One region of the Methylobacterium sp. D54C genome, then DNA from elsewhere that is predicted to be linked to it. Evidence: riboswitches for the same ligand, from Rfam matches in the RefSeq annotation. Region 1 holds a riboswitch; the other holds the start of a gene.

Evidence for each region. Region 1 has a riboswitch for thiamine pyrophosphate ahead of thiO (glycine oxidase ThiO). Riboswitches for the same ligand answer to the same signal wherever they lie in the genome.
Region 2: another riboswitch for thiamine pyrophosphate. It lies ahead of thiC (phosphomethylpyrimidine synthase ThiC); the one in region 1 lies ahead of thiO (glycine oxidase ThiO).

The regions. Positions count from the first base shown of each region.
Region 1 covers NZ_JBKFAK010000001.1:334,346-350,266, forward strand. Annotated here, with positions in the region: gene radC (RadC family protein) at 1-105, shown strand, start outside; gene ACLBYB_RS01810 (circularly permuted type 2 ATP-grasp protein) at 202-1,635, shown strand; gene ACLBYB_RS01815 (alpha-E domain-containing protein) at 1,701-2,648, shown strand; gene ACLBYB_RS01820 (transglutaminase family protein) at 2,670-3,497, shown strand; gene ACLBYB_RS01825 (peptidase) at 3,542-4,294, shown strand; gene ACLBYB_RS01830 (thiamine phosphate synthase) at 4,353-5,009, opposite strand; gene thiG (thiazole synthase) at 5,006-5,809, opposite strand; gene thiS (sulfur carrier protein ThiS) at 5,812-6,024, opposite strand; gene thiO (glycine oxidase ThiO) at 6,021-7,244, opposite strand; TPP riboswitch at 7,309-7,437, opposite strand; gene ACLBYB_RS01850 (retropepsin-like aspartic protease family protein) at 7,669-8,175, shown strand; gene ACLBYB_RS01855 (glycosyltransferase) at 8,575-9,696, shown strand; gene ACLBYB_RS01860 (adenylate/guanylate cyclase domain-containing protein) at 9,786-11,045, opposite strand; gene rpoD (RNA polymerase sigma factor RpoD) at 11,122-13,104, opposite strand; gene dnaG (DNA primase) at 13,303-15,192, opposite strand; gene ACLBYB_RS01875 (GatB/YqeY domain-containing protein) at 15,293-15,754, opposite strand.
Region 2 covers NZ_JBKFAK010000004.1:166,350-182,270, reverse strand. Annotated here, with positions in the region: gene ACLBYB_RS12170 (TY-Chap domain-containing protein) at 1-193, shown strand, start outside; gene thiC (phosphomethylpyrimidine synthase ThiC) at 216-2,102, opposite strand; TPP riboswitch at 2,174-2,279, opposite strand; gene ACLBYB_RS12160 (alpha/beta hydrolase) at 2,393-3,223, shown strand; gene ACLBYB_RS12155 (restriction endonuclease) at 3,239-3,613, shown strand; gene ACLBYB_RS12150 (acyltransferase family protein) at 3,730-4,800, shown strand; gene ACLBYB_RS12145 (hypothetical protein) at 4,807-5,052, opposite strand; gene ACLBYB_RS12140 (hypothetical protein) at 5,153-5,656, opposite strand; gene ACLBYB_RS12135 (hypothetical protein) at 5,841-6,224, shown strand; gene ACLBYB_RS12130 (YoaK family protein) at 6,273-6,989, opposite strand; gene ACLBYB_RS12125 (hypothetical protein) at 6,994-7,212, opposite strand; gene ACLBYB_RS12120 (LysR family transcriptional regulator) at 7,309-8,178, shown strand; gene ACLBYB_RS12115 (transglycosylase domain-containing protein) at 8,432-10,618, shown strand; gene ACLBYB_RS12110 (diguanylate cyclase) at 10,913-12,463, shown strand; gene ACLBYB_RS12105 (aldo/keto reductase) at 12,477-13,316, opposite strand; gene ACLBYB_RS12100 (adenylate/guanylate cyclase domain-containing protein) at 13,614-14,687, shown strand; gene ACLBYB_RS12095 (hypothetical protein) at 14,687-14,890, shown strand; gene ACLBYB_RS12090 (YaiI/YqxD family protein) at 14,887-15,369, shown strand; gene ACLBYB_RS12085 (BrnA antitoxin family protein) at 15,412-15,672, opposite strand; gene ACLBYB_RS12080 (hypothetical protein) at 15,679-15,921, opposite strand, start outside.

The DNA.
Region 1 (15,921 bases):
CGCGAGATCGTGGCCGTCCTGGCGCCGCTCAAGATTGTGGTCCACGACCACGTGATCCTCGGCCGAAACGGTCACGCCAGCCTGAAAGGCCTGAAGTTGATCTGATCCTCCGGCCGCCTTGAGCGTTATCGCCCGCGGATATAGCCATGATCGGGTGGCGCGCCTCTTGCCTCAAGAGCGGGAGCGTACGGGAGGAGCGAGATGGCGGTGACGGCCTTCGACGAGATGAACGGGATCGGCGCGGCCGATCCGGCGGCCGTCCGCGACGCCTACGGCCAGCTCAAGGCTTGGCTCGACTCCACGCCGCCCGAGCATTTCAACACCCGCCGCAGCCAGGCCGAGCTGCTGTTCCGCCGGATCGGCATCACCTTCGCGGTCTACGGCGACAACGAGTCGACCGAGCGGCTGATCCCGTTCGACATCATCCCCCGGGTGATCACCAAGCCGGAATGGGCCTTCCTGGAGCGCGGGCTGACGCAGCGGGTCACCGCCATCAACCTGTTCCTGAAGGACATCTACGGCGCCCAGGAATGCATCAAGGCCGGCATCATCCCGGCCGACCTCGTCTACCGCAACGCCCATTACCGCATGGAGATGCGGTCCTTCCGCGTGCCGCACGACCTCTACGTGCACATCGCCGGCATCGACATCGTTCGGACCGGCGAGAACGACTTCTTCGTGCTGGAGGACAACGCCCGCATCCCGTCGGGCGTCTCCTACATGCTGGAGAACCGGGAGGTGATGCTGCGCCTGTTCCCGGACCTGTTCTCGAAGCACCGGGTCGCGCCGGTGGAGAACTACCCGGACGCCCTGCTCGCCACCCTGCGCAGCCTCGCGCCGGGCTCGGCGACCCGGGACCCGACCGTCGTGCTGCTGACCCCCGGACGCTACAATTCCGCGTTCTACGAGCACTCGTTCCTGGCCGACAAGCTCGGCGTCGAGCTGGTGGAGGCGTCCGACCTCTTCACCAAGGACGACGTCGTCTACATGCGCACAACCGAGGGGCCGCGGAAGGTCGACGTCATCTACCGCCGCCTCGACGACGACTTCCTCGACCCCCTGGTCTTCCGCCCGGACTCGGTGCTCGGCGTGCCCGGCCTGATGAACGCCTACGAGCGCGGCTCGGTCACCCTCGCCAACGCGGTCGGGACCGGCATCTCGGACGACAAGGCGGTCTACAGCTACATGCCGGAGATCGTGAAGTTCTTCACCGGCGAGGAGCCGATCCTGCACAACGTGCCGACCTATCGGTGCCGCGAGAAGGACGCGTTCGCGTACGTGATGGACAACCTGTCCGACCTGGTGGTGAAGGAGGTCAACGGCTCGGGCGGCTACGGAATGCTGGTCGGACCGCACGCCAGCAAGCGCGAGCTCGACGATTTCGCCAAGAAGCTCAAGCACGCCCCGGACGGGTTCATCGCCCAGCCGACCCTGTCGCTCTCCACCTGCCCGACCTTCGTGGCCTCGGGCGTCGCGCCCCGCCACGTCGACCTGCGGCCCTTCGTGCTGTGCGGGGCCGACAAGATCCGCATCGTTCCGGGCGGCCTGACCCGGGTGGCGCTGAAGGAAGGCTCCCTGGTGGTCAATTCCAGCCAGGGCGGTGGCACCAAGGATACCTGGGTGCTCGACGCCTGAGCTCCGCGATATCCGGACGTTCCGAGGCGCGGACACCGTGGTCCGCACGACTTGGCTGAAGACCGATGCTCTCCAGGACTGCCGACAACCTCTTCTGGCTCTCCCGCTACGTCGAGCGCGCCGACTTCGTCGCCCGTATCCTCGACGCGGCGCACCGATTCGCGTCTCTGCCGACGAGCTACGGCGGCGGCGGGAGCAACGAGTGGGAATCGGCCCTCGCCTCGGCCGGCGACCCCGACGCGTTCAAGACCCATTACAGCGCGATCAACGCCGACACGGTCTGCGACTTCCTGGCCTTCAGCCCGCACAACCCGTCCTCGATCCGCTCCTGCATCGAGGCGGCCCGCGAGAATGCCCGCTCGGTGCGCACGGCGCTCACCACCGAGATGTGGGACGCGATCAACGGCGCGTGGCTGGAGCTGCGCAACTACGCCGGCAAAGACCTGAACCGCGACGAGTTCGGCCGCTTCCTCGACTGGGTGAAGACCGTCTCGCTGACCTTCGACGGCTCGGCCTTCCGGACGATGCTGCGCAACGACGCCTTCTGGTTCACTCGGCTCGGCACGGCGATCGAGCGGGCGGACAACACCGCCCGCATCCTCGACGTGAAGTACCAGATCCTGCTGCCGCACGACGAGACGGTGGGCGGCAGCCTCGACTACTTCCAGTGGACCACGATCCTGCGCGAAGTGTCGGCGTTCAACGCTTACCACTGGGTCTACCGGGAGAGCATCAAGCCGCTGCTGGTGGCCGACCTCCTGATGCTCAACAAGCAGATGCCGCGCTCCTTCGCGAACTGCTACGGCGTGATCGTCGAGTATCTCGACCTGATCGCCGACGCCTACGGCCGCCGGGGCCCGAGCCAGCGCCTCGCGGGAAACATGTTGGCGAAGCTGGAGGGCGAGGATATCGACCGGGTCTTCGCCACCGGGCTGCACGAGTTCGTCGAGGCGTTCATCGCCGAGAACAACAAGGTGGGCGAGGCGATCGCGAAGCAGTATCTGGTCGGCTGAACAGGACGGACAGGACGGCGCATGCGCATCCGCGTGGTTCACGAGACCATCTACACGTACGAGCAGCCGGCCCGCGGGCTCGTGCAGGTCCTGCGGCTGACGCCGCGGGACCATGACGGGCAGTACGTCCGCGGGTGGCGGATCGACACCACCGTCGACGGGCGGCTGACCGCCCGCGAGGACGGGTTCGGCAACGTCGTCCACTGGTTCACGCCGGACGAGCCGGCCGACGCCCTGACCATCCGGGTCACCGGGGAGGTCGACACCGACGACACGCACGGCGTCGTGCGCGGCACGGTGGAGCGCCTGCCGGACGAGTTCTACCTGCGCGACACGGACCTGTGCGCCGCGAGCCCGGAGTTGCACGCCTTCGCGGAGCGCGTCGCCGCCGAGGACGACGGTGCGACCTTGGCCCGACTCCACCGGCTGATGGGGGCTGTCCACGGTGCTGTGGCCCACGAGCCCGGTCCCGCGAGCGGCGTGGTGCCGGCCGGCAAGGCGTTCGCCGCGGGCCGCGGAATCTGCCAGGATCTCGCCCACGTGCTCATCGCCGCCGCCCGCCACATCGGCATCCCGGCGCGCTACGTCGCCGGCTACCGGGCCCGGGAGGACGGGCAGGCGGATGTCGAGGCGCCCCACGGCTGGGTCGAGGCCCTGGTGCCGGATCTCGGCTGGGTGGCGTTCGACCCGTGCTACGATGTCAGCCCGACGGACAACTACATCCGCGTCGCCACCGGCCTGGACTATCTCGGGGCGGCGCCGATCCGCGGCAGCCGGACCGGCGGTGGCACCGAGACACTGGACGTGAAGCTCCGGGTCGAGCAAGGCAGGGCCGCCGCTCAATCCTGACCGTCCCGACCCCGGTCCGCCGACCGCACGAGAGCCCGAAGACGATGACTTACTGCGTCGGTGTCCTGGTGGAGGAAGGGCTGGTCATGGTCGCCGATACCCGCACCAATGCGGGGCTCGACGACATCTCGACCTACCGCAAGCTCCACCATTTTAACGTGCCGGGCGAGCGGGTGATGATGCTCGCCTCCGCGGGCAACCTCTCGATCACCCAGTCGGTGCTCAGCCTGCTCCAGGAGGGCGTGCCCGGCGAGGAGGAGGGTGAGCCGCCGCAGAAGCTCGTCGAGGCGCCGACGATGTTCCAGGCGGCGCAGCTGATCGGCCGGGCCATCCGGCGGGTGCGCGCCATCGAGAAGGACGGGTTCGAGGCCGCCAATATCCGGTTCTCGATCTCGCTGCTGTTTGGCGGCCAGATCGGCACCGGCGAGATGCGGCTGTACCTGATCTACTCCGCCGGCAACTTCATCGAGTGCAGCACCGACGCGCCGTTCCTCCAGATCGGCGAGCACAAGTACGGCAAGCCGATCCTCGACCGCGCCGTGAAGTACACGACCGACCTCTATGACGCCCTCAAGGTGAGCCTGGTCTCGATGGATTCGACCATGCGGTCGAATCTGGGCGTCGGCCTGCCGATCGACATCGCGGTCGCCCGCCGGAACGCGCTGACGCTCGAGGTGAACCACCGGATCGAGGCCGGCGAGGGCTACTTCCACGATCTGCGCGAGCGCTGGTCGGCGGCGCTGCGCGCGGCGCACCGGGCGATCCCGCGCCCGCCCTACGGACCGTCCAACGCCTAGGGCAACCCCAGCATCGGCCGTCTTGCTCCGCTGTGCTCGCCGGGACGGGGGCAGATTTCTACGTGGTTGTCCGAGCCGCTGAAGACTCCGCTGCGCCCCAGGCCTTCATTAGCGCCCGGGTCGCCTCGGCCGGATCCATCGCCCGCATCGGGCCGCCCATGACGGCGAAGCCCGCCGCCCCCGCCGCGCGACAGGCCCCGATCACCTCCGGACCGACACCGCCCAGAGCCACGATCGGCAGGCCCGCCGCGCGTGCGGCGGCGAGGCCCTCCGGTCCGAGAGCCGGTCCGTAACCGGGCTTGCTCGCTGTCGCGTAGATCGGGCTGAGGGTCACGTAGTCGGCGCCGGCCCGCGCGGCGGCCGCGGCCTCGTGCGGCGCGTGCGCGGAAACGCCGATCAGCGCGGCCTCGCCCAGGGTGGCCCGCGCCGCCGCGATAACCTCCAGTCCCGAGCCGCCGCCGAGATGCACGCCGTCGGCGCCGAGGGCGTGCGCGAACGCGACGTCGCCTCCGACCGTCAGGACGCCGTTCGCGGCCCGCACGCGCTCGGCCACGCGCACGCCGAGACGCAGGCGGGCATCCGCCTCCAAGTCCCTGTCGCGGAACCAGATCCAGCGCCCGCCGCCGTCGAGGACCGCCTGGACGGTCTCGGCGAGGGGCCGCGGATGCCCGTGCCGGTCCGTCACCGCGAGCAGCGGCGACGGCAGCGGCCTCACGAGCCGACGAGGCCGAGCTGCGGGCTCGACGGCTCGGCCCGGCCGCGGCGGGGGATCCGCCCGGCGCGGTGCGCGTCGCGCCCGGCTTCCACGGCCCGGCCCATGGCGCGGGCCATCCGCACCGGATCGTCGGCCTTGGCGATCGCGGTGTTGATCAGGCAGGCGGAGGCGCCGAGTTCCATGGCGATCACCGCGTCCGAGGCGGTGCCGATCCCGGCATCCACCACCACCGGTACCGTCGCCCGGCGGCAGATCAGCTCCAGGTTGGCCGGGTTGGCCACCCCCATCCCGGAGCCGATCAGGGAGCCCATGGGCATCACGGCGGCGCAGCCGAGATCCTCCAGGCGCTGGCACACGATCGGGTCGTCGTTGCAGTAGGGCAGCACCACGAAGCCGTCGTCCACGAGGTGGCGGCAGGCCTCGATCAGCTCCATGACGTCCGGATAGAGCGTCTCGCGGTCGCCGATCACCTCGACCTTGATCCAGTTGGTGTCGAGCGCCTCGCGGGCGAGCTCGGCGGTCATGATCGCGTCGCGGGCCGTCTCGCAGCCGGCGGTGTTCGGCAGGAAGCGCTTGCCCTTCAGGATCTTGACCGTGTCCGAGCCGTGGCCCTGGAGCGAGACCCGGCGGATCGAGGCGGTGACGACCTCGGCGCCGCTCGCCGCGACGGCGTCGCGCATGATCGCCTGCGTCGGGTAGCCGGCGGTGCCGATGAACAGCCGGGACGACAGCGTCACCCCGGCGATGGTCAGGCTGTCATCCCCACCCTCGGGGCGCGGCGGCAAGTGACTCTGGTCCATGCTCAACCTCCCTGCATGGCGCGGACGATCTCGACCCGGTCGCCCTCCGCGACCGGTGTCTCGCCCCAGTCCCGGCGGCGCAGAACGCGGCCGTTCAGCGCGATGGCGACGCCCTGCGGGCTCTCGATGCCGCTCTCCTCCGCCTCCAGGCGGAACAGGGCGTCCACCGTCTCGGCCGCGCACTCGCGCGGCTCACCGTTGACCAGGAGTTTCATGCCGAGGCCCTCAGCGCTTCCGGCTGGCCGAAGCGCGCGCGGGTGAAGGGACGCGCCACCTCCGGCAGCGCGCCGCGCAGCACCAGCGCGGCGATCGCGTCGGCGGTGACCGGGGCGAGCAGGTAGCCGTTGCGGTGATGCCCGGTGGCGGCGACGAGGCCAGGGGCGATCGCGTCGAGGATCGGTGCGTCGTCGTCCGAGGTCGGCCGGTAGCCGCTCCACACAGCCTCCACCTCCATCTCCTCGATGCCGGGCAGCACCCGGCGGGCGCCCTCCAGCAGGGCGTAGAGCCCGCCCGCGGTGACGCCGGGACGGAAGCCGCAATCCTCCACGGTCGCGCCCACGACGAGCTGGCCGTCGCTCTTCGGGGCCATGTGGACCTGCTCGGTCCAGACCATCCGCGCCAGGGTACCGGTCCGGGCGGTGGTGCGCAGGGCCAGGGACTGGCCCTTCAGCGGGCGGACCGGAAGGGCGAGCGCGTCGGGCAGCAGGCCGCCCTCCCCGCTCCAGGCGCCGGAGGCGAGGATGACGGTCTCAGCCGACACGACGCGGTCGCCGGCGCGGATCCCGGTCACGCGGCCGCCCGACCAGTCCAGGGCGGTGACGGGGGTCCGCTCCACTAGGATCACGCCGGCGCGGCGGCAGGCCTCGGTGAGGGCGTCCATGACCAGGCGGGGATCGACCTGATGGTCGAGCGGACAGTGGATCCCGGCGGTGACCGAGGGGCGCAGGCCCGGCTCCAGACGCCGGACCTCGCTGCCCGGCAGCCACGCGGCCTCGAGCCCCGAGCGGCGCTGCAGGTCGTAGCGGAAGCGCAGGCGTTCGACCTCGTCGCGGCCGACCGCCAGCACCAGGGTGCCGTCGGCGCGGTAGTCGATCGCCCGGCCGGACTCGGCCTCCAGGGCGTCGCGGAACGCGGGCCAGAGCCGCAGCGAGTCCAGGGCGAGCGGGAGCAGCGGATCGGAGCCCGGCTCGTGCTCGGCGGCCGGGGCCAGCATGCCGGTGGCCGCGAGGCTCGCGCCCGCCCCGATCGTGTCCCGCTCCAGCACCGTCACGGCGCGGCTGGCCCGGGCGAGGCGCCACGCGATCGACAGCCCGATCAGCCCGCCGCCGACCACGGCGACGTCCGTCCGAGCCGGAAGGGTCGCCGGCGCGGCGCTGCTGTCCGGGTTGCGGCGGCGGCCGATCGGTGAGGCGGGTCGGTCGAGGGGCACAATCATCTCCGCGGATTGCCGTCGCGGAGATCGGGCCGTACGCTTCGGTGAGAAGCTGTGGCCTGCCTTTCGGGCGGCCGCGGTCCAATCCCTACGCCGGTATGAGCCGGATCAGGTTCGAAGGATTTCCGCGCCGCAGGTCCTGACGGACGTGCCAGCGGTTTCTCAGCCCCTTGCCGGGGATCTCCCTGGAACAGACGCAGATGTGGCTCCCCGGCCGCTGCCGGTCAACCCCGCGCCGCGACCATCCGGGCGTTCCCGCGACAATCCGATGATCCCGGTGACGATCTGGACACCAAGCGGAGCGGAATCAGCGCGCGCCGCGGCGGCGGCCGCGATCGCGCACCATCCCTTCACCGGTCTGGCCTCTCATCACCGGGATTCCGGAACGTCTCCGGTCGCCGGCACTCCACGTCACGGGCGGACTCGCGTGCGCGCAATCCTATTGATCTGCCTGCTCGGCTTCCTCGGTGTCACGGCCGCCTTGAAGCTGCGCGACGGCATGAGGCCGGCGCCGGTGGCCCTCGCCGTCACGCCGCCGCCGGAGCCCGTTCCCGCAGTCGACGCCGCCGGCGTGGCCCTCCAGGCCGGGCGCAACGGCCACTTCTTCGTCAACGCGCTGTTGGACGGCCGCTCGCTGCCGATGATGGTCGATACGGGAGCGAGCGCCTGCGCGTTCTCCGAGGAGGATGCCGCGCGGATCGGGATCCGGGTCACTCCGGCCGATTTCACCCGCGTCTGGAACACCGCGAACGGCACGGTCCGCGTGGCGCCGATCCGGATCGCCATCGTGCAGATCGGATCGATCACGGTGCGGGACGTCGATGCGGTCGTGATCCCGCGCGGGCTCCTGTCGACGAGTTTGCTGGGCATGTCGTTCCTCAGGCGTCTGCGCGATTTCGGCATCTCCGGCAGCACGATGACGCTCCGGGGCTGAAGCGGCCGGAGATCAACGCTGATCTGTCTGGCCGAGGCGCTCCTGTGGGGGGGCCCCAAGCTTGCACCACGGGATCGGATGCGGGCCCAACGCCCGCGCCGATGACCTACGGCGTTCGGGCCTCGTGCCAGCCCGATGGCGGGCGTCTCCTGATCCGCTCGATCAGTCTATCGATTGCATGTATTTCCAATTATGAGACCATGAAGCCGGAGTATTTATATACAAATCGACGATTGTCTGTCCTGCCGGATATTTTATCTAAATTTTGCCGAAGGATATGTTTGTTTTGTCAGCGCATTACGGCAATGCTAGGAGCCTGCATGACTGCGCATCCGACACGTGAGCGCGCGATGGGACGGCTTCGGCATGAAGAATCGCGGATCGACGATCTGTTTGTCCATGATCGTGAAGGACGAGGCCCACGTTATTCGGCGTTGCCTCGATTCTGTTCGTCCGATCATCGATCATTGGATCGTCGTCGATACCGGCTCGACGGACGGGACCCAGGATGTTGTCCGCGCCGCGCTCGCGGACATACCGGGTGCCCTGGTCGAGCGCTCCTGGGTCGACTTCGCCTTCAATCGGAACGAGGCCTTGAAACTCGCGCGGCGTCACGCGCAGTACGCATTGATCATCGACGCCGACGATGAGCTGATCATCCCGGCGGACTTCACGATGCCGAAGCTGCGTGCGCCCGGCTATCGGTTCGAGATCATCGACGCGCACACGCGGTACTGGCGCAACCAGCTGGTCAGCACCCGGGAGAACTGGCGTTACCGGGGCGTCCTGCACGAATTCCTCAGCTGCCCCGGCGTGACAGAGACTCCGATCCTCCCCCTCGCGATGCGTCGGGGCGACGACGGTGCCCGCCACCGCGACGCGACGGCGGACGCGCGGGATATCGCCGTCCTCGAGAAGGCGCTGGCGGTCGAGACGGACCCCTTCATGATCGCCCGGTACACGATGTACCTCGGCACCACCTACGACGCCGCCGGCGAGTACCGGAAAGCGCTCGCCTGCTTCCTGAAGCGGGCCGATCTCGGCGGATGGGACGAGGAGGTCTATTTCAACCTGCTGATGGCCGCGGTGAACGCGGAGCGCCTCGACGAGCCGGAGGACAGGGTGCTGCAGCTCTACGAGCGCGCCACCGCAATCCGTCCGGGACGGGCGGAGGCGCGCCACGGGGCCAGCCGATTCTGCAGGCTGAGGAAGCGGTTCGCGGAAGGCTATCGTTACGCCGAGGCGGGCCTGGCGCTCGAGCTTCCGAGCGAGGGCATCTCCCTGAACCCGTGGGTCTACGAGTACGGCTTGCTCGACGAGTTCGCCCTCAACGCGTACCACAGCGGCCAGTTCAGCGCCTGCGGACATGCCTGCCTGAAGATCCTCGAGCGAGCGCATGTCCCGCGGGAGGTCGCCATACGCGCCGGCGCCCTGGCCCGGGACGTGATGGCGCAGATGATCGATCCGGTCTGGGGTTGCCGGCACACACCCTACGCTCTGCCGTTCGTGCCGACGTGGTGACACGCACCGCGCGCGGATCGCCCGCGAGCCTCAGATCGCGGCGAATCTTCGCGAGCGCCGCGTGACGTCGGGTCCGATCGGAGGGCCGCTCAGCTGGACTTGCGCGGGCGCAGGAATTTCGGTCGGAACACCGCCATGGGCTCGTCGAAGCCGTTGAGCCGGTGCTCTCCCATTGGGATCGGGTCTCCCCAGAGGAAGTCCACGAAGGGCTTCGACATCAGCAGCGGCTCGCCGAGGGCGCGGTTCAGCTGCGCGATGCGGCTCGCGAGGTTCACGTCGCGGCCGATCACCGTGAAGTCGAGGCGTGAGCCGGACCCGACATTGCCGTAGGCGGCCTCGCCGTGGTGGAGCGCGATGCCGGCGGCCACCGGCACCGGGAACTGGTGCAGGGCGTTCGCCTCGTCGAGGGCCGCCAGGGCGTGCTGGGCCGCCGTGAGCGCGCCCTTGGCCGCGCCGCCCAGATCGTCGCCGGTTTCCCGGAAGATCGCCAGCAGGCCGTCGCCAAGATACTTCAGGACCTCGCCGCCCTCCCGCTCGATCGGCGGCACGAGGCAGTCGAAGAACACGTTGAGCAGGCCCACCGCCTCCTCCGGCGTCATGTCGGCGGTGGTGCGGGTGTAGTCGCGCATGTCGGCGAACAGGATCGCCGAGCGGATCCGGGTCACCTGCCCGCGGCGGATGTCGCCGGCCAGGATCGCCCGGTGCGGCTCGTCGCCGACGTAGAGCCGGAGCACGTGGTCGAGCTGCTTGTTGAGGACGCGCATCTCCATCACGGCCGCCAGCGCCGGCATGACGAAGCGGAGGATCGCGATGTCGTCGTCCCGGAACCCCTCGGGGGCTCGCGTGGCGAAGGTGATGCCGTTCTGCGTGCCGTTCGTGAAGAACAGGGGCGCGACGACGTAGTGGGTGTAGCCGCCGGCCTTCAGGTCGGGAACGATCGCGTAGGCGTCGTCCGGGGTCTTCGACAGGTCGAGGATCAGCCACTCGCCGGTCTCGTGGACCGTGTGGAACGGGCTGTTGAGGTACGCGTCCGTCGAGCGGGCGCCGTGGGGGAACAGCCGCACGGTGGTGCCGCCGTCCCGGGTCCAGATGCGGCCGACGCCCGCGTATTCCGAGTGCAGGGTGTCGATCGCCGTGGAGGCCCGGTCCACCGGCACGCCGATCGCGATCAGGCGCTCGGCGAGCCCGGCCAGCATCTCCTCGGCGTTGGGCATCCGCGCGCCCTCGCCGAGCAGCCAGTCGCGGATGCCCACGGAGGGCTGGAGCGCGCCGAAGGGCACGTCGTCGGCCTCCGAGCCGTCCGCGAAGGCCGTCGGGGATCCGGGCGTTGGCGGGCGGCGTTCGAGCATGGCGCCAGACTGGATGCCGCGCGGCACCGAGGCAACGCGGGCGACGGGGAAGCGCCGCGCAGTCCGCGGCGCGGGCTCAGTTGTCCAGGAAGCTCCTGAGCTTCCGGCTGCGCGAGGGATGCTTCAGCTTCCGCAGCGCCTTCGCCTCGATCTGGCGGATGCGCTCGCGGGTCACCGAGAACTGCTGGCCGACTTCCTCCAGGGTGTGGTCGGTGTTCATGCCGATGCCGAAGCGCATGCGCAGCACGCGCTCCTCGCGGGGCGTGAGCGAGGCGAGCACGCGCGTCGTGGTCTCGCGCAGGTTCGACTGGATCGCCGCGTCGATCGGCAGGACGACGTTCTTGTCCTCGATGAAGTCGCCGAGGTGGCTGTCCTCCTCGTCGCCGATAGGCGTCTCGAGGGAGATCGGCTCCTTGGCGATCTTCAGGACCTTGCGGACCTTCTCCAGCGGCATGGCCAGCTTCTCGGCCAACTCCTCCGGGGTCGGCTCGCGGCCGATCTCGTGCAGCATCTGGCGCGACGTGCGGACGATCTTGTTGATCGTCTCGATCATGTGCACCGGGATGCGGATGGTCCGGGCCTGGTCGGCGATCGAGCGGGTGATCGCCTGCCGGATCCACCACGTGGCGTAGGTCGAGAACTTGTAGCCGCGGCGGTACTCGAACTTGTCGACCGCCTTCATCAGGCCGATGTTGCCCTCCTGGATCAGGTCCAGGAACTGCAGGCCGCGGTTCGTGTACTTCTTGGCGATCGAGATCACGAGGCGCAGGTTCGCCTCGATCATCTCCTTCTTGGCCTGCCGGGCCTCGCGCTCGCCCTTCTGGACCATGTTGACGATGCGGCGGTACTCGCCGATCTCCAGGCCCGTCTCCGAGGCGAGGTCGAGGATCTGCGCGCGCAGCTCCGCCACCTGCCTCGAGCCGCGCTCGACCAGGTTCTTCCAGCCCTTGCCGCCGAGCGTACCGACGCGCTCCATCCAGTTCGGGTCGAGCTCGTAGCCCTGGTAGTGGCGCAGGAACTCGTCGCGGGCCACGCCGTGGCTCTCGGCGAAGCGCATCAGCCGGCCCTCGTGGCCGATCAGCTGCTTGTTGATCGAGTAGAGCTGGCCGACCAGCGCCTCGATGCGGTTGTTGTTCAGAGACAGGGACTTCACGTCGGCGACGACGATGTCCTTCAGCTCGATCTGCTTCTGGTTCTGGGCCGGGGTGTTCTGCTCGCCGGCGGCCTTGCGCTCGGTGCCCTCGATCTGGAACTTGCGCAGCTTGCGGTAGTTCGCGGCGATCGCGTCGAAGGTCTCGAGGACCCGCGGCTTGATCTCCGCCTCCATGGCGGCAAGCGAGACGTTGTTCTCGAGGTCGTCCTCGTCGTCGCCACCCTCCGGCGGCGCGGGCGGCTCCGCGTCGTCCCCGCCATCCTCGCCCTCGGCGATCTGCGGCGCGTTCTTGCCGTCCGGGCCCGCGTAGGTCGCCTCGAGGTCGATGATGTCGCGCAGGAGAACCTTGCCCTCCACGAGCTCGTCCCGCCAGATGATGATCGCCTGGAAGGTCAGCGGGCTCTCGCAGAGACCCGCGATCATCGCCTCGCGGCCGGCCTCGATGCGCTTGGCGATGGCGATCTCGCCCTCGCGGGACAGGAGCTCCACCGAGCCCATCTCGCGCAGGTACATGCGCACCGGATCGTCGGTGCGGTCGGTCGGCTCCTTGGTGGTCGTGGCGACCGCGACGGCGCGCGCCGGCGCGACCTCGGCGACCTCGCCGCCCTCGGCCTCCTCCTCCTCGCCGTCCGCGGCCTTCTCGCCCGCGGCCTCGTCGGTCTCCTCGGCCTCGACGACGTTGATGCCCATCTCGGAGAGCTGCGAGAGCACGTCCTCGAGCTGGTCCGGATCGGACTGCCCCTCGGGCAGGACCTCGTTGACCTCCTCGTAGGTCACGTAGCCGCGCTTCTTGGCGAGCTTGACCATCCGCTTGACCGAAGCATCCGTCAGGTCGAGGAGCGGCCCGTCGGTCTGCTGCTCGGGGGCAGCGTCCGTCTCGTCCCGTTCCGTTGCCTTCGTCGCCATGATCAGCCTATTGTTTCGCACGCGGCGCGTAGCGGAGGCCCCGATGAGGCCAGTCCACGCCGTCGGCGCCGCTGTATGAGATCGGCGCCGGATCGCTCCGGTCGCCGTGAGTCGTCGGTTTCCGTATGCAAGCCCGAGGCTTGACCGATTGTTAACTATGGCGGGACACGTCACCCCGCCACCGCCATGACACAGGCATCACACGGCCGTCGAGTCGCTCGACACCGGTGCATCGGCCTCCGCCTCGGCGGCGATGACGGTTTCCAGCCTCGCCTTCACTTCGCAGAGCCATGCCCACCCGGCATCGGTCGGATCGTCCTCAAACGCCTGCCGTGCTTCGCGAAGTTCGCTATGTAGCGCTCCTGCCTGCCGGTGCAAGATCATCGCCTGTCGGAGCGCGTCTGCGCGGTGGGCAGGATCGGCGTGCGGGGCCAGGGTCGTGCGGTCCCGCGAGCGGGCCAGGGCGAGGATTCGGTCGGCCGCCCCTGTGAGTCCAGCGCGATTGATGCGGTTCTGCAACACCTCGGGCGCCGTGTCCCCGTCCTCGGCCGCGCAGGCCAGCAGGACCGACAGCAGCGCCCGGGCGTCGGGATCGGCGAAGTCGAGCTCGGCCGCCTCCTCACCGAACTCCGCCATCATCTCGGGATGGGCCAGCAGGGTGCCGACGATCACCGCCTCGCGCACCGGGGCGGCGCCCGTGAAGCCCGCCGAGGCCGTCACCGAGGGACTCGGGCTCCCGGTGATGCGCGGCGAGACGGGCTCGCCGGGCCGGGCGAAGCGCTGGCGTCCGCGCGGGGCCGCGCCGGCGGCGCGGTTGGCGCGGGGCGACAGGCCGCGCAGGCGCTCCTCGACATCGTCGCGGTAGTAGCGCCGCACGGTCTCGTCGCGGATCGTCGCGACGGTGGTGCGCAGGGTCTGGGTCAGGCCGGCGCGGCGCTCCGGCGTGTCGACCGGTCCCGCCTCGAGGGCGCGCCGCCACAGCAGCTCCGAGAGGGGAAGCGCGGCCGCGAGCACCTGGTCGATGGCCGTCGGGCCGCCCGAGCGCAGCAGGTCGTCCGGATCCTGGCCGCCCGGCAGCAGCGCGATCCGCAGCGAGCGGCCGGGCTCGAGGAGCGGCAGCGCGATGTCGAGGGCCCGGAAGGCCGCCCGCTGGCCGGCCTTGTCGCCGTCGAAGCACAGGATCGGCTCGTCGGCGTGGCGCCAGAGCAGCCCGAGCTGGTCCTCGGTGAGAGAGGTGCCCAGCGGCGCCACCGTCTCGGGATGGCCCGCGAGCGTCATGGCGATGACGTCGACGTAGCCCTCCACCGCGATGATCGAGCCGCGATCATGCGCGGCCTTGCGGGCGCCGTGGAGGTTGTAGAGCGTGCGTCCCTTGTGGAAGAGCGGCGTCTCCGGCGAGTTGAGGTACTTGGCGCGCACCTCCTTGGCGAGCGCCCGGCCGCCGAAGGCCACGACCCGGCCGCGGGTGTCGGTGATCGGGAACATCACCCGGTCCCGGAAATAGTCGTAGGGGACGGAGACCCCCTCCCCCGCCGCGAGCAGGCCGAGTTCGACCATCAGCGCCTTCTCGACCCCCTGCCCGGCGAGGTGGTCGCGCAGGGCGTAGCGCTCGCCCGGCGCGTAGCCGAGGCGGAAGGCCCGCTGCGTCTCGTCCCGCAACCCGCGCCGCTCGAGATAGGCGCGGGCCTCGCTGCCCTGGCCCGACCGCAGGCGCTCCTCGAACCAGCGCGCGGCCATCTCCATGACCTCGATCGCCCCGGCCCGCTTCTGCTCGCTGGCGCGGTTGTCCTCGGTGGGCGCTGGCAGGCTGACGCCGGCCTCGCCCGCCAGCCGCTCGACCGCCTCGGGGAAGCTGAGGCCCTCCGTCTCCATCAGGAAGGTGAAGATGTCGCCGTGCTTGGAGGACGAGAAGCAGTGGTAGAACTGCTTCTGGTCGTTCACGTAGAAGGACGGCGTCTTCTCGGCGTTGAACGGCGACAGGCCGCGCCACTCGCGTCCGGCCTTCTTCAACTGCACGCGGCGGCCGACCACCGACGAGGCCGGCAGCCGGGAACGGATCTCTTCCAGGATGTGGGGCGGATAGCGCACGGGGCCTGGGACGGGTTGCGTGAACCCGCTCCTATAGCGCGAGAGGCGTGACCGAGTCCCTCACACCCCCTGAATCCGGTGGAGGATTGCGGGGAGAGGTTCAGCCCTTCGCCGCCAGCGCCGCCTTCACCAGGCCGCTCGCCTTGCCGAAATCCATCCGGCCCGCGAAGGTGCCCTTCAGGGCGGCGATCACCTTGCCCATGTCCTTCGGGCCGGCCGCGCCGGTCTCGAGGATCGCCGCCTCGACCGCCACCTTCATCTCGGTCTCGTCCATCTGCTTCGGCAGGAAGCTCTCGATGATCGCGATCTCGGCGCGCTCGTTAGCGGCGAGCTCCGGACGCCCGCCCTGCTCGTAGACGGCAGCCGATTCGGTGCGCTGCTTGGTCATTTTCTGGAGGAGCGACAGGATCTCCTCGTCGGAGATCGGCTCCTTGCCGTTGCCGCGGGCCTCGATGTCCCGGTCCTTGAGGGCGGCCTGGATCATCCGGACGGTCGCCAGCCGCTCCTTGTCGCCGGCCTTCATGGCCTCCTTCATCTCGGTGGTGAAGCGCGCGCGCAGCATCTCGATGAACCTTCCAACGGTCGAAGCGGGGGGCTGGCCTGCGATTTGCGGGTGTTGAGCCCTGCCGGCAGCGGAGCCACATTGACCCCATCGCGGGCCGCTCGCTAAGAGCGCCGCACACGATCATGCCGCAAGCCGAGAGCGCCGCAACCCGGCGCCCGCCTTTG
Region 2 (15,921 bases), on a different contig from region 1:
CGTCCAGGCGGACCCGGCGGAGAACTTCTCGCGCCTGGTGGAGCTGGGATCGCCGCCCGACACGGGCATCGCCGCGGATCTGATGCTCGCGGCGCTGCACGATGCCTACGGCGCCCGCCCGGGCGACATTCTCGATATCGAGGACCCGCACGGCGGAACGCCGGGGCGGGGCTGCGGCGCGCCCGAATCCTGAGCGGACCGGGCGCGCCGCCATCTCACTCGGCGGCGTCGACGTAGAGCTTGCCGCCCTCGGCCAGGAACTCCTGCGACTTCGCCCGCATGCCGGCCTCGGCCTCGGCCTTCGACATCGCGGGCGCCGCGCCCACGACTTCGCCGGCCTCCTCCATCGCCAGCACCTCGGCGCGCAGGTCCTGCGTGATCTTCATCGAGCAGAATTTCGGCCCGCACATCGAGCAGAAATGCGCGACCTTGTGGGCGTCCTTCGGCAGGGTCTCGTCGTGGAAGCGCCGGGCGGTATCCGGATCGAGGCCCAGGTTGAACTGATCCTCCCAGCGGAAGTCGAACCGGGCGCGGCTGAGCGCGTCGTCCCGGAGCTGCGCGGCGGGATGCCCCTTGGCGAGGTCGGCGGCGTGGGCGGCGATCTTGTAGGTGATGACGCCGGTCTTCACGTCGTCTCGGTCCGGCAGGCCGAGATGCTCCTTCGGGGTGACGTAGCAGAGCATCGCGGTGCCGAACCAGCCGATCATGGCGGCGCCGATGCCCGAGGTGATGTGATCGTAGCCCGGGGCGATGTCGGTGGTCAGCGGGCCGAGGGTGTAGAACGGCGCCTCGCCGCACTCCTTCAGCTGCTTCTCCATGTTGACCTTGATCTTGTGCATCGGCACGTGGCCGGGGCCTTCGATCATCACCTGGCAGCCCTTGTCCCAGGCGACCTTGGTCAGCTCGCCGAGCGTCTCCAGCTCGCCGAACTGCGCGGCGTCGTTGGCGTCGGCGATTGAGCCCGGGCGCAGGCCGTCGCCCAGGGAGAACGAGACGTCGTAGGCCCGCATGATGTCGCAGATCTCGTCGAACCGCTCGTAGAGGAACGATTCCCGGTGCCCGGCCAGGCACCAGCGCGCCATGATCGAGCCTCCGCGGGAGACGATGCCGGTGACGCGCCGGGCGGTCAGCGGCACGTGGGCGAGCCGCACGCCGGCATGGATCGTGAAGTAGTCGATGCCCTGCTCGGCCTGCTCGATCAGCGTGTCCTTGAAGACCTCCCAGTCGAGCTTGAGCGGGTCGCCGCCGACCTTCTCCAGCGCCTGGTAGATCGGCACTGTGCCGATCGGGACCGGGCTGTTGCGGATGATCCACGAGCGGATGTTGTGGATGTTGCGGCCGGTGGACAGGTCCATGACCGTGTCGGCGCCCCAGCGGATCGACCAGACGAGCTTCTCGACCTCGTCGGCGGCCGAGGAGGTCACGGCGGAGTTGCCGATGTTGGCGTTGATCTTGACCAGGAAGTTCCGGCCGATCGCCATCGGCTCCAGCTCGGTGTGGTTGATGTTGGCCGGGATGATCGCCCGGCCGCGGGCGATCTCATCGCGCACGAATTCCGGGGTGATGAAGGGCGGGACCGAGGCCCCGAAGCTCTGGCCGTCCGCGAGCGCGGCCTCGGCGCCCGCGAGCATGGCCTCGCGGCAGACGTTCTCGCGATGGGCGACGTAGATCATCTCCTCGGTGATGATCCCCGCGCGGGCGAACTCGTACTGGGTCACCATCTGGCCCGGGGCCGCCTTGCGGATGGTCCGCTCGGCGGGGCAGGGGGCCACGAGCTTATCGCCCGCGAATCCGTTATCCTCGGGCTTCACCGCGCGCGGCGCGACGGCCGCGTAACCGCGGGCCGCGACCCAGGGCTCGCGCACGCCGGGAAGGCCGGCGTTGAGGTCGATGCGGGCATCGGTCTCGGTGTAGGGGCCCGACGGGTCGTAGACCCGCACCGGCTCCTCCTTCGGATCGGAGAGGACGATCTCGCGATAGGGAACGCGGATGTCCGGCCGCCCGGCCGGGTTCGCGTACGCCTTGCGCGATCCAGTGACCGGACCCGTGGTCACGGTCTCGGGGCTGCCTTTCACGTCCTTCGGGAGAACGGGTGCGTTCATCGTGGGCCTCTCCTCGTGCTGGAGCGGTCCGGTCCACGCGATGGCCGAGATGAGATGAGGTCGCGCGAGATGCGACCGCAGGTTCCCGTCCCTCCGCCGGTATGAGCCGGATCAGGTTCAAGGGTCAGGGCAGCGTGCCCAATCTCAGCCCTCTTCAGGGCCCCCCTCGGAACGGTTCCAGACTCGGGCCCGCGGGCCGCTTTGTCAATGCTGACCGGCCGCCCTAGAAAACACATCCCCGAAACCGTTCGTCCGAACGCACGCGTCCTCCGGTACTCAATCGCACCGCAATGCGCCTCATCGCCGGCCTCCTGCTCGCCGCGCTCCTCCTCTGCGGGCTGGCCTGCGCCGCGCTCGCGCTCGGGCAGCGCCGGTTCCTCTATCCGGGCGCCTTCGGGCCGCAGAACCCGTGGACGATCCCGCCGGGCCTCGCGACGATCACGGTCGCGACCCCCGACGGCGAGACCCTGCACGGCCTGTGGCGGCCTCCGCGGCCGGGCTGCGGCGTCGTCGTGAGCTTCCACGGCAACGGGTCCCGCCCCGAGCCGCACGCGGCCCGCTTCGCCGCGGAGCCCTGGCGGGCGCGCGGCTGGGGCGTGCTCACTGTGGCCTATCGCGGCTATCCCGGCTCCACCGGCAGCCCCAGCGAGGACGGGCTGATCCGCGACGGGCTGGCGGCCGTCGAGGCCGCGCGGGCGCGGGCGCCCGACGCGCCGATCCTCCTCCACGGACACTCCCTCGGGGCCGCCGTGGCCGTGGCCGTCGCCGAACGGGTGCCGACGATCGGCCTGTACCTGGAGGCGCCGTTCGACTCGATGACCCACACCGTGCGGCTGCATGTCCCGCTAGCCCCGATCTGGCTCCTGCGCGACACGTACCGCTCGGATCTGCGCATCCGCGACGGGTCGGCGCCCGTGCTGATCGTGCAGGGCCGCGACGACACGGTGGTGCCGGCCAAGCTGGCGCGGAACCTCGCCGAGGCGGCCGGCCAGCGGGCGCGGATCGACGTGATCCCCGGGGACCACGTCTCCATCCTGGGGAGCCGGGATCGCGAGGCCGAGGCGCTGTTCGGACAGAGCGTCGGTCCGGCCTGCCCGCAACCGGTGGATCAGCAGGGGTAGGAGAGGGAGGCTCGCGTGGTCGGACGGCGCTCGCAGCGCTGGAGCGCCGAGGATCCGGACGCGCCGGGCGTCCCGGGCCCGCCGGACCCGGTCTGCCCCCTCTGCGAGCGCCCGATCCCGCGCCACGCCCGCTCCAGCCTCCATCACCTCACGCCGAAGCTGAAGGGCGGGACCCATCGCGGCACGGTCCGGCTGCACCAGATCTGCCACTCGGCGATCCACGCCCGCTACAGCGAGGCGGAGATCGCCAAGCGCCTCGCCGACGTCGAGGCCTTGCGCGCCGATCCGGAGATCGCGCGCTTCCTCGTCTGGGTCCGCGGCAAGCCCGACGATTTCCACGCCGCCACGCGCATGACCCGCGAGCGGAAGTCGGCGCGCCGCAAGATCTGACACCTGCCCGGCCGGCGTTTACCGGGCGTTCGTCACATCCGCAGGTGGCCGCCGCCCCGTTCCTTGCCGTCAACCCGAACCGGTCCAGGATCGCCCCGATCGCGAGGGTTGGGACGATGGCCGGGGTGGGTGATACGGGGGATCGGCTCGCCTGGGTCGATATCGCCAAGGGGATCTGCATCCTCCTGGTCGTCATGATGCATTCGGTCATCGGCACCGGCGAGGCCATGGGCGGCGAGGGCTTCCTCCACCCGGTCGTCGCCTTCGCGAAGCCGTTCCGGATCCCGGACTTCTTCCTGCTCTCCGGCCTGTTCGTGGGACGGGTGATCGACCGCGACTGGCGCCTGTTCTCCGACCGCCGGGTGGTCCACTTCGCCTATTTCTACCTGCTCTGGCTGGTGATCCAGTCGGTCGCCAAGTACGGCAAGATCGTCGGCGATGCCGGCCCCGCGGCCTTCGCGGCGCATCTCGCCCACGCGCTGATCGAGCCCTATTCCAGCCTCTGGTTCATTTACCTGCTCGCGGTGTTCTCGGTGGTCACCAAGGCCCTGCGCCGCGTGCCCGGCGGCGTGCTCCTCGCCGGCGCCGCCCTGCTGCAGATCGCCGACATCCGCAGCGAGTCGACCCTGATCGAGGAGTTCTGCGCCCGCTACGTCTACTTCGTCGCGGGCTACCTCTTCGCCGGGCGGATCTTCGCGCTCGCCGACGCGGCGCGCCGCCGCGTCCCACTCGCACTCTGCGGTTTGGCGGCCTGGGCGGTCCTGGAAGGCTGGCTCGCGCTGACCCCGTCGGGCCTGCCGGATCATCCGACCCTCGCCAGCCTGCCGCTGGTGAGCCTCGCCCTCGGCGGGGCCGGAGCCCTCGCGATCGTGGTGGCGGCGGCTCTCATCGGCCGCGCCGGCGGTCCGGCCGCCGAGGCGGTCCGGACCTGCGGCCAGCGCTCGATCGTGATCTACCTGGCCTTCTCGCTGCCGATGGCGGCGACGCGGGAGATCCTCGTGCGCACCGGCGCGATCACCGATATCGGCCTCGCGAGCCTGACCGTCATGGCGACGGCGGTGATCCTGCCGCTGGTGCTGGAGCGGCTGGTCCGCGGGACGGCGCTCGACCTGCTGTTCGTCCGGCCGCGCCTGTTCCGGCTGGCCGGGTCCGGGCCTAAGCCGAGCCCGGCCCTGCAGGCGACCTGAGGGACCTCAGCCGTCGAAGGCGATACCGATCCGCCGGCTGCGCCGCCACGCCACGGTGGCCGGGCGCGGTTCGGTGCCCGTGCTGACACGAAGCGCGAAGCGGTCCGGCACGGCCTGATCGTCCTCGACCTCGATCTGCGCGCCGACGTCGGTGGCGTCCCAGACCAGGCAGCTCACCTCGCCGCCGTCGAGCAGCACGGCGCCGAACGTGAAGGCGTTCTTCCGGAAGGTGCCGCGGCGATTCTCCGTCATCAGCTCCTCCGTCCCGTCTCGTGGCTCCGCGGAGCCGGACGATGCCGGATCGCGGTTAACAGGGCAAATACGTTCCCGTGCCTGCCCTGCTCGACCGAGATCAGTACTCGTCGGGATCACCCCGGTAGCGGCGTGGCCCCGGCCCGTAATCGTCGTCGTAGGAGCGGCGCGGCGGCGGGCGGTCGTAGTCGCGGCGGTCGCGGTAGGCGTCGCGCCGGTCGTCGTAGCCGTCATTTCGGTAGCCGCCCCCGCCGCCGTAGGCACCCCCGCCGCCACCGCCGTAGCCTCCGCCGCCGTAGCCCCCACCGCCGCCCGCGTTGATCCGCGGGGCGTACCAGCAGCTCTTCGCCTGGCCCGGCGCCGGATCGCCGAAGGTCTGGGTGTTGCAGGGCACGACGCCGCCCTGCGGGAACGGCCGGCCGTTCGTCCGGCCGGGCACGCCGTAATAGACGTTGGTGGGATAGGGCATCCGGCAGACGCCGCCCTCCTGCGCGCAGCCGACCAGGTTCACCGTGTCGAGCTGGTAGGCCTGGGCCGGGGCGGGTGCCAGCGCGCCGCCTCCCAGCGTGATGGCCCCGAAGGCCAGAGCGATCCGAATCTGCACGTCCCCGATTCCCCCGTGGTTTGCGGTGCGGGTGCCGAATAATCCGGTCGGCGGCTTCCGGCCAGCGGCCGCGCTCGCTATGGCGTCGCACCAGGATGCGCGCGGGCCGGTCCGCGGCCGGCGCGACGGTGATCGGGCGGAACGCCCCGTCGTCGGACGGGAGACGGCGCCCCGGGAGGCCTTGATGAGGGATGCGTCCGCGCAGGAGCTTCTGCTGCTCAGCGCGCTCCAAGAATGCCGGATCCAGCTCGACGCGGCGCGCAAGGACGAGGCGGCCCGCGCCGCCGTCCGGGAGGAGCTCGAGGCCGCGCTCCGGCGCGAGGCCGCTCTCGCGGCGGCGATCGTGGAGGAGCGCGAGCGGACCGAGGCCGTCCGCCTCGTGCTTCAGGCGCTGCTGATGAGCGTCCGCCGGTTCGGTCTGCGCCGGCGCCTGTTCGGGGCGCGCATCGCCCGGCTCGGCCGCGAGACGCCGGATTCCGGTCCGCAGGCGGCCCGCCATCCCGTGCTGCTCGCCGAGGCGCGACGGGTGCTGGGTAAGCCATCGCCCGAACCGCCGGCCGAGCGGTGATGGCGGTCGCCGCCCGAGCGCCGCCCGAGCGCCGCGCGGCGCGGCTCCTCACGGCCCGGCGCCGGCGTCTCCTGGCGCCGCGGCCAGGACGATCAGGGCCGTCAGAACGCCGAGCGGCAGGACGATGCTGCCGAAGGCGAGATGGGCGATCCCGAAGGCGCCGAACAGCGCGCCCGCGGCGAAGGCCGCGATCGCCAGGAGCACGCGCAGGAACCTCTCCCGGGTCTGATCGCGCTGTGGGCCGCGTCCCAGGACGAGGTCGGTCGCGTCGATGACGGCCTGGCTGACGCTCACCGTCATGACCGTCGTGGGGGCGAGATGGCCGAGAGACAGGCGGCCGATGGCGTTCTGTAACCCCATGGCCGCGACCGCGAGCATGCCGACGGCGATGGAAGCGGCACTGTCCGCTCCGCCGAGGGGCGACCAGACGGTGCCACACAACCCGAATCCCGCGAGCAGGGTCACCTCGACGGCGAGGAGGCAGGGCAGGGGGTCGAAAGCCCGCCGCTCCAGCGCCAGGGCCAGGATTCGAGCTCCCGCCACCGCTCCGACGAAGACGGGCAGCGCCAGGAGCTTGGCAACCACGCCGCTGGAGCTCGCCACTAACTCGGCGCCGATCAGGACGAAGTTGCCGGTGACGTGAGCGGTGAAGAGTCCGGTCAGGGCGATGAAGGCCGCCGCGTCGACGAAGCCGGCGACGAATGCCAGGGCGGCGCCGGCGAAGGGACCGGTCCCCGGTCTCCGAGCTCGCGCGGGACGGGTCATCGTCTCAGTCGGCGAAGGGCGTCGCCGTCAGGCCGACCGGCATCCGCGGATTGGCGAAGTAGTCGGGCCAGCGATCGCAGAGATACAGGATCGCGACCAGCACGGTGGCGATCGCCAGCAGGGAGGCGAGCACCTCTGTGACCTGCGTCGCCCATTTCCCGAGCGTCGGGATCGCCATGAGGCCGCCGACGAACAGCGTGGTCACGATAACGGGTGCGGTCATCGGGCAAGGCTTCGCGGCGCGGCTCTGGGACGGGGTTGTCCCGAACCCTAACGCTGCGCGGCGCCCGCAGGTTACCGATATCGGTTATCGTGACTCATGATAGGCAACCCGAACATCGAGCTCCTGCGCTCGTTCCTGGCCGTCATCGAGAGCCGCAGCTTCACCGCCGCGGCGCAGGCTCTCGGTCTGCGGCAATCCACGGTGAGCGGGCACATCGCCCGGCTCGAGCAGGCGCTCGGTCGCGCGCTCCTGACGCGGGACACCCACCGGGTCGCGCCCACGCCGGACGGTCAGGCCATGATCGGCTTCGCCCGCGACGTGGTGGACGCGCAGGATCGGCTGCGCGCCTTCTTCTCGCCGGAAGGCCTGCGCGGCCGTATCCGGCTCGGCGTCTCCGAGGACTACACCCTGTCGACCCTGGCACAGGTCCTGGCCCGCTTCGCCGATCGGCACGACGCGGTCGATCTGCAGATCACGGTCGGGCTGAGCCGCGCCCTCTACCAGGGCTACGATGCGGGCGAGCTCGACGTGATCTTCTGCAAGCGGCGGCGCGGCGACCCGCGCGGGACCTTGGCCTGGGCGGAGGATCTGATCTGGACGGGCCGGCCCGGCCTCGTGCCGGATCGAGCCAAGCCCTTGCCCCTTGTGCTCTACCCGCCACCGTTGATGACCCGCACCTTGGCGCTCGACGCCCTCGAGGCGGTGGGCCGGTCCTGGCGGGTGGCCTGCACCAGCGGAAGCCTGATGGGGCTGCGGGCCGCCGTCGAGGCGGGCCTGGGCATCGCGCCGCACTCGGCCAAGATCCTGCCGCCGGGCCTCGCCGCGATCTCCGAGGCGGCCGGCCTGCCGCCGCTCGGCGCGGTCGAGTTCGTCGTGCTCGGCCCGGGTCGCCACCACGCGGCGGCGACCGCGCTGCAGGAGACGATCCTGGCGAGCACCGGCGAGCTTCAGGGCGCCGCGCGCTAGGGCGGCGTCCTCCCGGCACGCGGTGGCCGGGCTCGATCCCGACCGTCCGGCGCGGTCCTTAACGGATTGGCCAGCCTTTTTCCGCACCGTACCGCGAAGCGGTCACAAACGGTTTCGACAAGGATCGCCGGCGGTGCCGGCCCCGGTGTCGTTGCCGGACGGGGCGCGAAACCGCCGCATTTGGCGTGCGGAAACCGTCCTGCGGCGTGCCTGACGGTCGCGCATCGCGGCGGAACATTCGAGAACGGGATGCATGGCCAAGGGTCGGGGCAGGATTGAGCCGAACTTCGACGTGCCCGAAGGGCGCGCGCGGGATCGCGGCGAACTCGACCTGCGCCTGACCCGTGAGGACCGCCCCGGGGCAGGAGACGGCGTGGCGAAGCGATCGGGCGGCGGAGCGCGGCAGCCGAACAAGGCGCCGGCGCGGACAACGGGGCGGGCGAAGGCCTCGGGTCGCGGCCGACGCCGGCGTTCCTGGCTCGGCCGCATCGTCTACGGCTGCGTCGTCCTCGGCCTCTGGGGGGTGATCGGGCTCGCGGGGCTCATCGCTTACCACGCCTCGCAGCTGCCGCCGATCGACCAGCTCGCGGTGCCGAAGCGTCCGCCCAACATCGCGATCCTGGCGAGCGACGGCTCCCTGCTCGCCAACCGCGGCGAGACCGGCGGCCGCGTCGTGTCGATCAAGGAGCTGCCGCCCTACCTGCCGCGCGCCTTCGTGGCGATCGAGGATCGGCGCTTCTACCAGCATTTCGGCGTCGACCCGGTCGGCATCATGCGGGCCATCGGCCAGAACCTGACCCGGCGCGGTGTGGCGCAGGGCGGCTCGACCCTCACCCAGCAGCTCGCCAAGAACCTGTTCCTGACCCCGGAGCGCTCGGCCTCGCGCAAGATCCAGGAGGCGATCCTCGCGCTCTGGCTCGAGCACAAGTACACGAAGGACGAGATCCTCGAACTCTACCTGAACCGCGTCTATTTCGGCGCCGGCGCCTACGGTGTCGAGGCGGCGGCGCAGCGCTATTTCGGCAAGCCCGCCAAGGAGGTGAGCCTCGCGCAGGCCGCGATGCTCGGCGGCCTCGTGCAGGCGCCCTCGCGCCTTGCCCCGAACCGCAACCTCCCGGCCGCCCAGGCCCGCGCCGCGCAGGTGCTCGCCGCCATGCAGGAGCTGGGCTTCGCGTCGGGGCAGGACGTCAAGGTGGCACTCGCCCAGCCGGCGAGGCCCGCCAACGCCCGCGGCGGCGGGTCGGCCAACTACGTCGCCGACCTCGTGATGGACGTGCTCGACGATTACGTCGGCAAGTTCGACACCGACATCACAGTCCAGACCACGGTCGATCCGAGCCTCCAGGCGGCCGCCGAGAAGGCGCTCACCGACGAGCTCAACGCCAAGGGCACGCGCTACAACGTCAGCCAGGGGGCGCTGGTCTCGATGCGGCCGGACGGCGCCATCCGCGCCCTGATCGGCGGCCGCGACTACGCGCAGAGCCAGTTCAACCGGGCCACGACCGCCAAGCGTCAGCCCGGCTCCTCGTTCAAGCCCTTCGTTTACCTCGCGGCCGTGGAGCACGGCGCCACGCCCGACACGGTCCGGGAGGACGCGCCGATCCGGATCGGCAACTGGGCGCCGGAGAACTACTCCCACCGCTACGAGGGTCCCGTCACCCTGCGGACAGCGCTCGCCCAGTCGCTCAACACCGTCGCGGTGCGCCTCGGCCAGGAGGTCGGGCCGAAGACCGTGGTCCAGACCGCCCAGCGGCTCGGCATCACCTCGCCGCTCCAGGCCAACGGCTCTATCGCCCTCGGCACGTCCGAGGTCACGCTCCTGGAGATGGTCGGCGCCTACGGGGCCTTCGCCAACGGCGGCATCGGCGTGATCCCCTACGTGGTCACCGCCGTGAAGAGCCAGGACGGGAAGGTCCTCTACAAGCGCTCCGACAACGGTCTGGGCCGGGTCATCGACGCCAACGCCGACGGCATGATGAACGCCATGATGCACGAGACCTTCGTCAGCGGCACCGGCAAGAAGGCCGACATCCCCGGCTGGGACCTCGCGGGCAAGAGCGGCACCACCCAGGATTACCGCGACGCGTGGTTCATGGGCTTCTCGGGCAGCCTCGTGACCGGCGTCTGGCTCGGCAACGACGACGGCGAGCTCACCAAGAAGGTCACCGGCGGCAACCTGCCGGCGGAGATCTGGAAGACCTATATGACCCAGGCCCTGAAGGGGCAGACGCCGGTCCCGCTCCCGGGCCTCAACCGCTGGCGCCGCCAGCCGGAAACGACCGCCTCGGTGGCGAGTGCCGCCCCGGCGGGCCCGGGCGGGCTCCTGGGCCAGATCCTCGGCGAGCCGGAGGCCCCGGCGCCGCGCCAGGCCGCGCCGTCGCGGCGCGCCCCGAAGGACGACCGCAACTTCATCGAGAAGCTGTTCGGCATCGGTGACTGACACTCCGCGGTCTCCGCGTTCGTCGGGACCAGGCGACGGCGCGCGCGTCGCGGGCGAGAGGCGGCCCGCGGCGTGCGCCGTCGCGCATCCGCGCGACTACGCCCGGGCTCCGGCCCAAGGCGACCGCGTCGAGGCGGGACTGACAGCCGCGGCGGCCTGTATTTGTATTAGCGGTGATTCAGCGCTTCTTAGTGCCGCCAATAACCGCTTTTTCAATCTTCGTGGACGTAAGATCGGGTGAACAGTAAGCCCGTCAACCGCAATGGCGCGGTTCGTGGCAGCCCGATCGAGCCCATGCTCCTGCGCGCGACCGCTACAGCGATCAGAGCTCACCTGGACGATTGCGCCTCGCGCCTGATCGCGGCGGCCGGCACATGCCTGCTGCTCTGCCTCGCGCTGCTCGGCGTCTATCTCTGCCTGGATCTGCGGGACGTCGCTTGGCACAACGCCCGCCGCAACGCCGGGAATCTCCTGGCGGTGATCGAGGAGGGCGTCGGCCACAGCCTGCGGGTCTACGACCTCTCGCTGCGGAACTCCGCACGGCTCGCGAGCCGCGCCGACATCGCGGCCCTGGACCCGGATATTCGGCGCCTGGCGCTGTTCGACACGGCTGTGGCGGGCTCCGGCCTCGGTCCGATTGCCGTCACGGACGCGGCCGGCGACGTCCGGCTGACGAGCGATCCCGGCGTGCAGACCCGGCCCAACATGCGCACGCTGCCGGAATTCGAGTTCCATCGGTCGAATCCCGAAGGCGGCCTGATCCTGTCCGGGCCGACCGTATCTCTCATGACCGGTGAGCCCATCATCCGCATGACCCGGCGGATCCGGACGCCCGACGGCTCATTCGCCGGGATCGTGTCGGGATCGATCAGGCTCGCGCATTTTCAGGCGCTGTTCGAGCGCCTGCATTTCGACGACGGCATCGCTCTGAACGTCTTCCACCGGGATGGGACGCTGCTGATCCGGGCGCCGGCACGGCCGGAGGCGCTCGGCCAGAACATCAGCGCGAGCCCCGGCTACAAGATGTACCGGGCCAAGCCGCGCGGCGAGTTCCAGGGACGCTCGTTCCTCGACGGCGTCGAGCGGGTCTACAGCTTCGCCGACCTCGACGACCTGCCGCTGATCGTGACCGTGGCGACGGACGTCGACAGCATCCGCAGCGTCTGGATCTACAAGGCGGCGATCGTCGCCGTCCTGATCCTGTGCCTCTGCCTCCTCGCCTTCGGCCTGACGATCCTGCTGCACCGGGAGGTCGGGCGCCACGTGGCCGCGGAGGCCTCCAGCCGCGAGGCCAACGCCGCGCTCGCCGTGCTCGCGCGGACCGACGGCCTGACGGGCCTGCCGAACCGGCGCAGCTACGACGAGCACTTCGCCGTGGAGTGGAAGCGGGCCGCACAGCTGCGGACGCCCCTGGCGCTGTTGATCGTCGATGCCGACCACTTCAAGCAGTTCAACGACCGCTTCGGTCACCAGCGCGGCGACGAGGCGCTGAAGGCGGTGGCGGAGTGCCTGCAACGCACCCTCGATACCGCCGGGCTGAGCTTCCGGATCGGCGGCGAGGAGTTCGTCGCCCTGTTGCCGGGCGTCGACGCGACGGCCGCCAGCGTCGCGGCGGAGCGCGTCCGCCGGGCCGTGGTGAACCTCCGCATCCCCCACGCCCCGGAGGTCGGGGGCATCGCGACGGTGAGCATCGGCGTCGCCTGTGCCGACCCGGCCGGCGGCGATCCGCCCGAAGGGCTGTTCACGGCGGCCGACGCGGCCCTCTACGCGGCCAAGAAGGCCGGGCGCAACCGTGTCCGCGCCGCCGCGCCGGCGGATCCCGTGGCCCTGGCGCTGCGGGCCTGAGCGGCCCCGCCGCTCACAGCATCGGCAGCATCCGGGGCCGCGGTCCGCGCGGGAAATGCGCGTCGATCAGGGCGATCTCGGCCGCGCCCAGGTGCAGGTCCGCCGCGCCGGCATTCTCGACGGCCCGGTCCGGGCGACCGGTCTTGGGGATCGTGAACGTGCCCGGCAGCCGGGTCAGGTAGGCGAGGGCCACCGCGTAGGGCGTCGTGCCGTGGTTCTGCGCGATGCCCGCCAGGACGCGGCCGCCCGCGCTGGCCGGATCGGGGAAGTCGCCGCTGCCGAAGGGCGAGTAGCCCACCATGGCGACGCCGTGCTTCTCGCACCAGGGCAGCACGGCGTGCTCGATGGCCCGCTCGTTCAGGTGGTAGAGGACCTGATTGCAGGCGATCCGGTCCGGCCCCGCGATGGCCCGGACGCGATCGAGATCCTCGACGTCGAAGTTGCTGACGCCCCAGGACAGGATCTTGCCGGCCCGGCGCAGATCCTCGAAGCCCGCGATCGTCTCCTCGAGCGGGTGCTGGCCCGGCCAGTGCAGCAGGTAGCAGTCCAGCCGGTCCGTCCGCAGACGCTGGAGCGACGCCTCACAGGCCCGCGCGACGCCCCGGCGCGTCGCGTTGCCCGGCACCACCTTGGAGACGAGGAACACCTCCTCGCGGCAATCCGCGACGGCGGCGGCGACGATCGCCTCGGCGTCCCCGTACATCTCCGCGGTGTCGATATGGGTCATGCCGGCGTCGATCCCGGCCCGCAGCGCCCGGACCGCGTCCGTCCGGTCCGAACTGTCGATGTGCCACGTGCCCTGGCCGATAACCGGCACAGAGACGCGCGTCGCGCCGAAGCTCCTGGCGTACATGGCAGCGCTCCCTCTTCGCTGTCACAGGGGGTTGCTGGCGGCGGTCCGGTCGAGTCCCGGGCCGCCGGCGTATCACGGCTCGGCCGCGCAACAACCCGGCACGCCTTACTCGCGCCATCTTGGGGCGTTGAGCAATGGCATGCGGCCTCCCGCGGCGCTAAACTTTAGGCCCATGCCCGAAGTCCGGCGGCGCGGGCTCGCCGAGTCTGCGCCGCCCCGCGCAGTGCCGCCGCGCAGGGCCACGCGACGCCCGGACCCGCGCACGGTCCGTCGGCTGGCCATGCTGGAGATGCCTCGATGCTGCCGGCCCACCGGATATTCTGGGGTCTGATCCTGCTGGCGGCGGCCGGCGCGGGGTTGCTCTACAACATCATCTTCGCGGCCGGCGCCTCGCCGCTCGCCGGGTTCACCTACGGCCTCTGCATGGGCGCCACGGTGCTGGCCTTCGACCGCGGGCTGATCCTGGCCGGCCTGCAGGCGAAGATCCGGCGGCTGCCGGCCTGGCTCTACGTGCTGGCCGCGGAACTCGCCTATGTCCTGATGATCATGGCGGGCAACGCCCTGGGCGGCCTGCTCGTCTGGGCGTTCGCCCTGACACCGGACGACCTCACGACCGCGACCCGCATGACCGCGCGGGTGCTCGCCTACGCCCTCGCCGTGTCGGGCCTGCTGGTCTTCGTCATACGGATGCGCGACCTGATCGGCGGCGAGGTGTTCGTGAACTTCATGATCGGCCGCTACCACAAGCCGGTGGCGGAGGAGCGGGTCTTCCTGTTCCTCGACGTGGTCGGCTCCACGGCCTTCGCGGAGACCCACGGCGACCTGCGCGCCCAGGAATATCTCAGCGCCGTGTTCGCCACGCTCGCCGAGCCGGTGCGGCGCAACGGCGGCTCGGTGGACGACTATATCGGCGATCTCGCCATGGTGACGTGGCCGATGGCCCGCGGCCTGAAGGACGCGCGCTGCGTCACCTGCGTGTTCGAGGTGCTCGACCGGATCGAGGCCGACGCCGCGGCCTGGACCGCCCGGTTCGGGACGGTCCCGCGGCTCCGGGCGGCGCTGCACGGCGGCTCGGTGGTCACGGCCGAAGTCGGGGTCGACCGCCACAAGATCGCGTATTTCGGCGACGCCGTGAACGTGACGTCGCGGATCGAGGCCCTGTGCCGCCCGCTGGGCGTCGGCATCCTGATCTCGCAGGATCTGCTCAACCGCCTCCCGCGCCTTCCGGCCGGCGTCCGGGCACGGTCCCTCGGCGCCCACGCGCTCCGCGGCCGCGGCGCGCCGCTGTCGGTGGCGACGCTCGAGCGCGGACCCGCCGAGACCGCGCCCGTGGCGGATCTGGCGCCGCGCCGCGCCGCGGTCGCCCGCTGATGGCCGGGGCGAGCACCGCGCGGGCGAACACCCTGATCGCCGTGAAGATGGCGCTGCGCTTCGGGCTGCCGCTGATCGGGCTCGCGGTCTTCGGCCGCGCCGTCGTTCGGTCGGTGGGCGGCGATATCGAGCACGGCCAGTTCGCCCTGGGCGTGCTCCTGATCCTGGCGGGTTTCACCTCGAAGCTGGTGCCCCGGCCATGAGCGACGCGCCGGCGCGCCCGCCGATCTACCTCGACGCCGATGCCTGCCCGGTCAAGGACGAGACCTACCGGGTCGCCGAGCGCTACGGCCTGACCGTCCACGTCGTCGCCAACAGCGTGCTGAACCTGCCGCGCGAGCCCTGGATCGAGCGCGTGGTCGTCGGCCCGGAACTCGACGCCGCCGACGACTGGATCGCCGCGCGGGCCGGACCCGGGAGCATCGTCCTCACCGCCGACGTTCCGCTGGCCGCGCGCTGCGTGAAGGCCGGCGCCACGGTCCTGGCGTTCACTGGGAAGCCGTTCAGCGAGGCCGGGATCGGTCTCGCCCTCGCGACGCGCGACTTGATGCAATCGTTGCGCGAGGCCGGGACGATCACGGGCGGGCCGAAACCGTTCTCGCGCGCCGACCGGTCGGCCTTCCTGTCCGCCCTCGACCGGGCGGTGAACCGGATCTTGCGCGAGCGGCCGAAGCCGGTCTGAGCATCGGTCCCAGGCGCGACAGCGTTCCCCGCGCGGGAGGTCTCAGGCCTCGGCAGCCGGGACGAGGGCCTTGAGCGCCTCGTTGATGCGATCCTGCCAGCCAGGGCCGTCCTTCTGGAAATGCGCGAGCACGGCGCTGTCGAGGCGCAGGCTCACCACTTCCCGGGAGCCCGGGACCGTTGCCGGCCGCGGCGCGGCTTGCGGCGGCGGAGCGGCCGTCTTCGGGCTCGTGGCGGCCCGGAAGGCCGCCTCGGCTGCCGCGCGCGGGTCGGTGAAGCGGCGGCGGTTGCGGTCTTCGGCCATCGACCCCTAGCCCTTCGCGGTCGTCTTCTTCGGCGCGGCCTTCTTCGCGCTGCCCTTGGCGGCCGCCTTGGCTTCCTTCTCGGCCGCCTTGGCCTGCGCGTCGGCGGCCTCCTTGGCGAGCCGGAGCGAGCGCAGCCGCACCGTCCGCTCGTCCATCGCCTTGATGGCCGCGTGGTGCTCCGCCATCGCCTGGGCGCCCTCGCGAGCCATGCGCTCCGCCCGTTCCGCGCGCTCGGCGCGGTTCTCCGC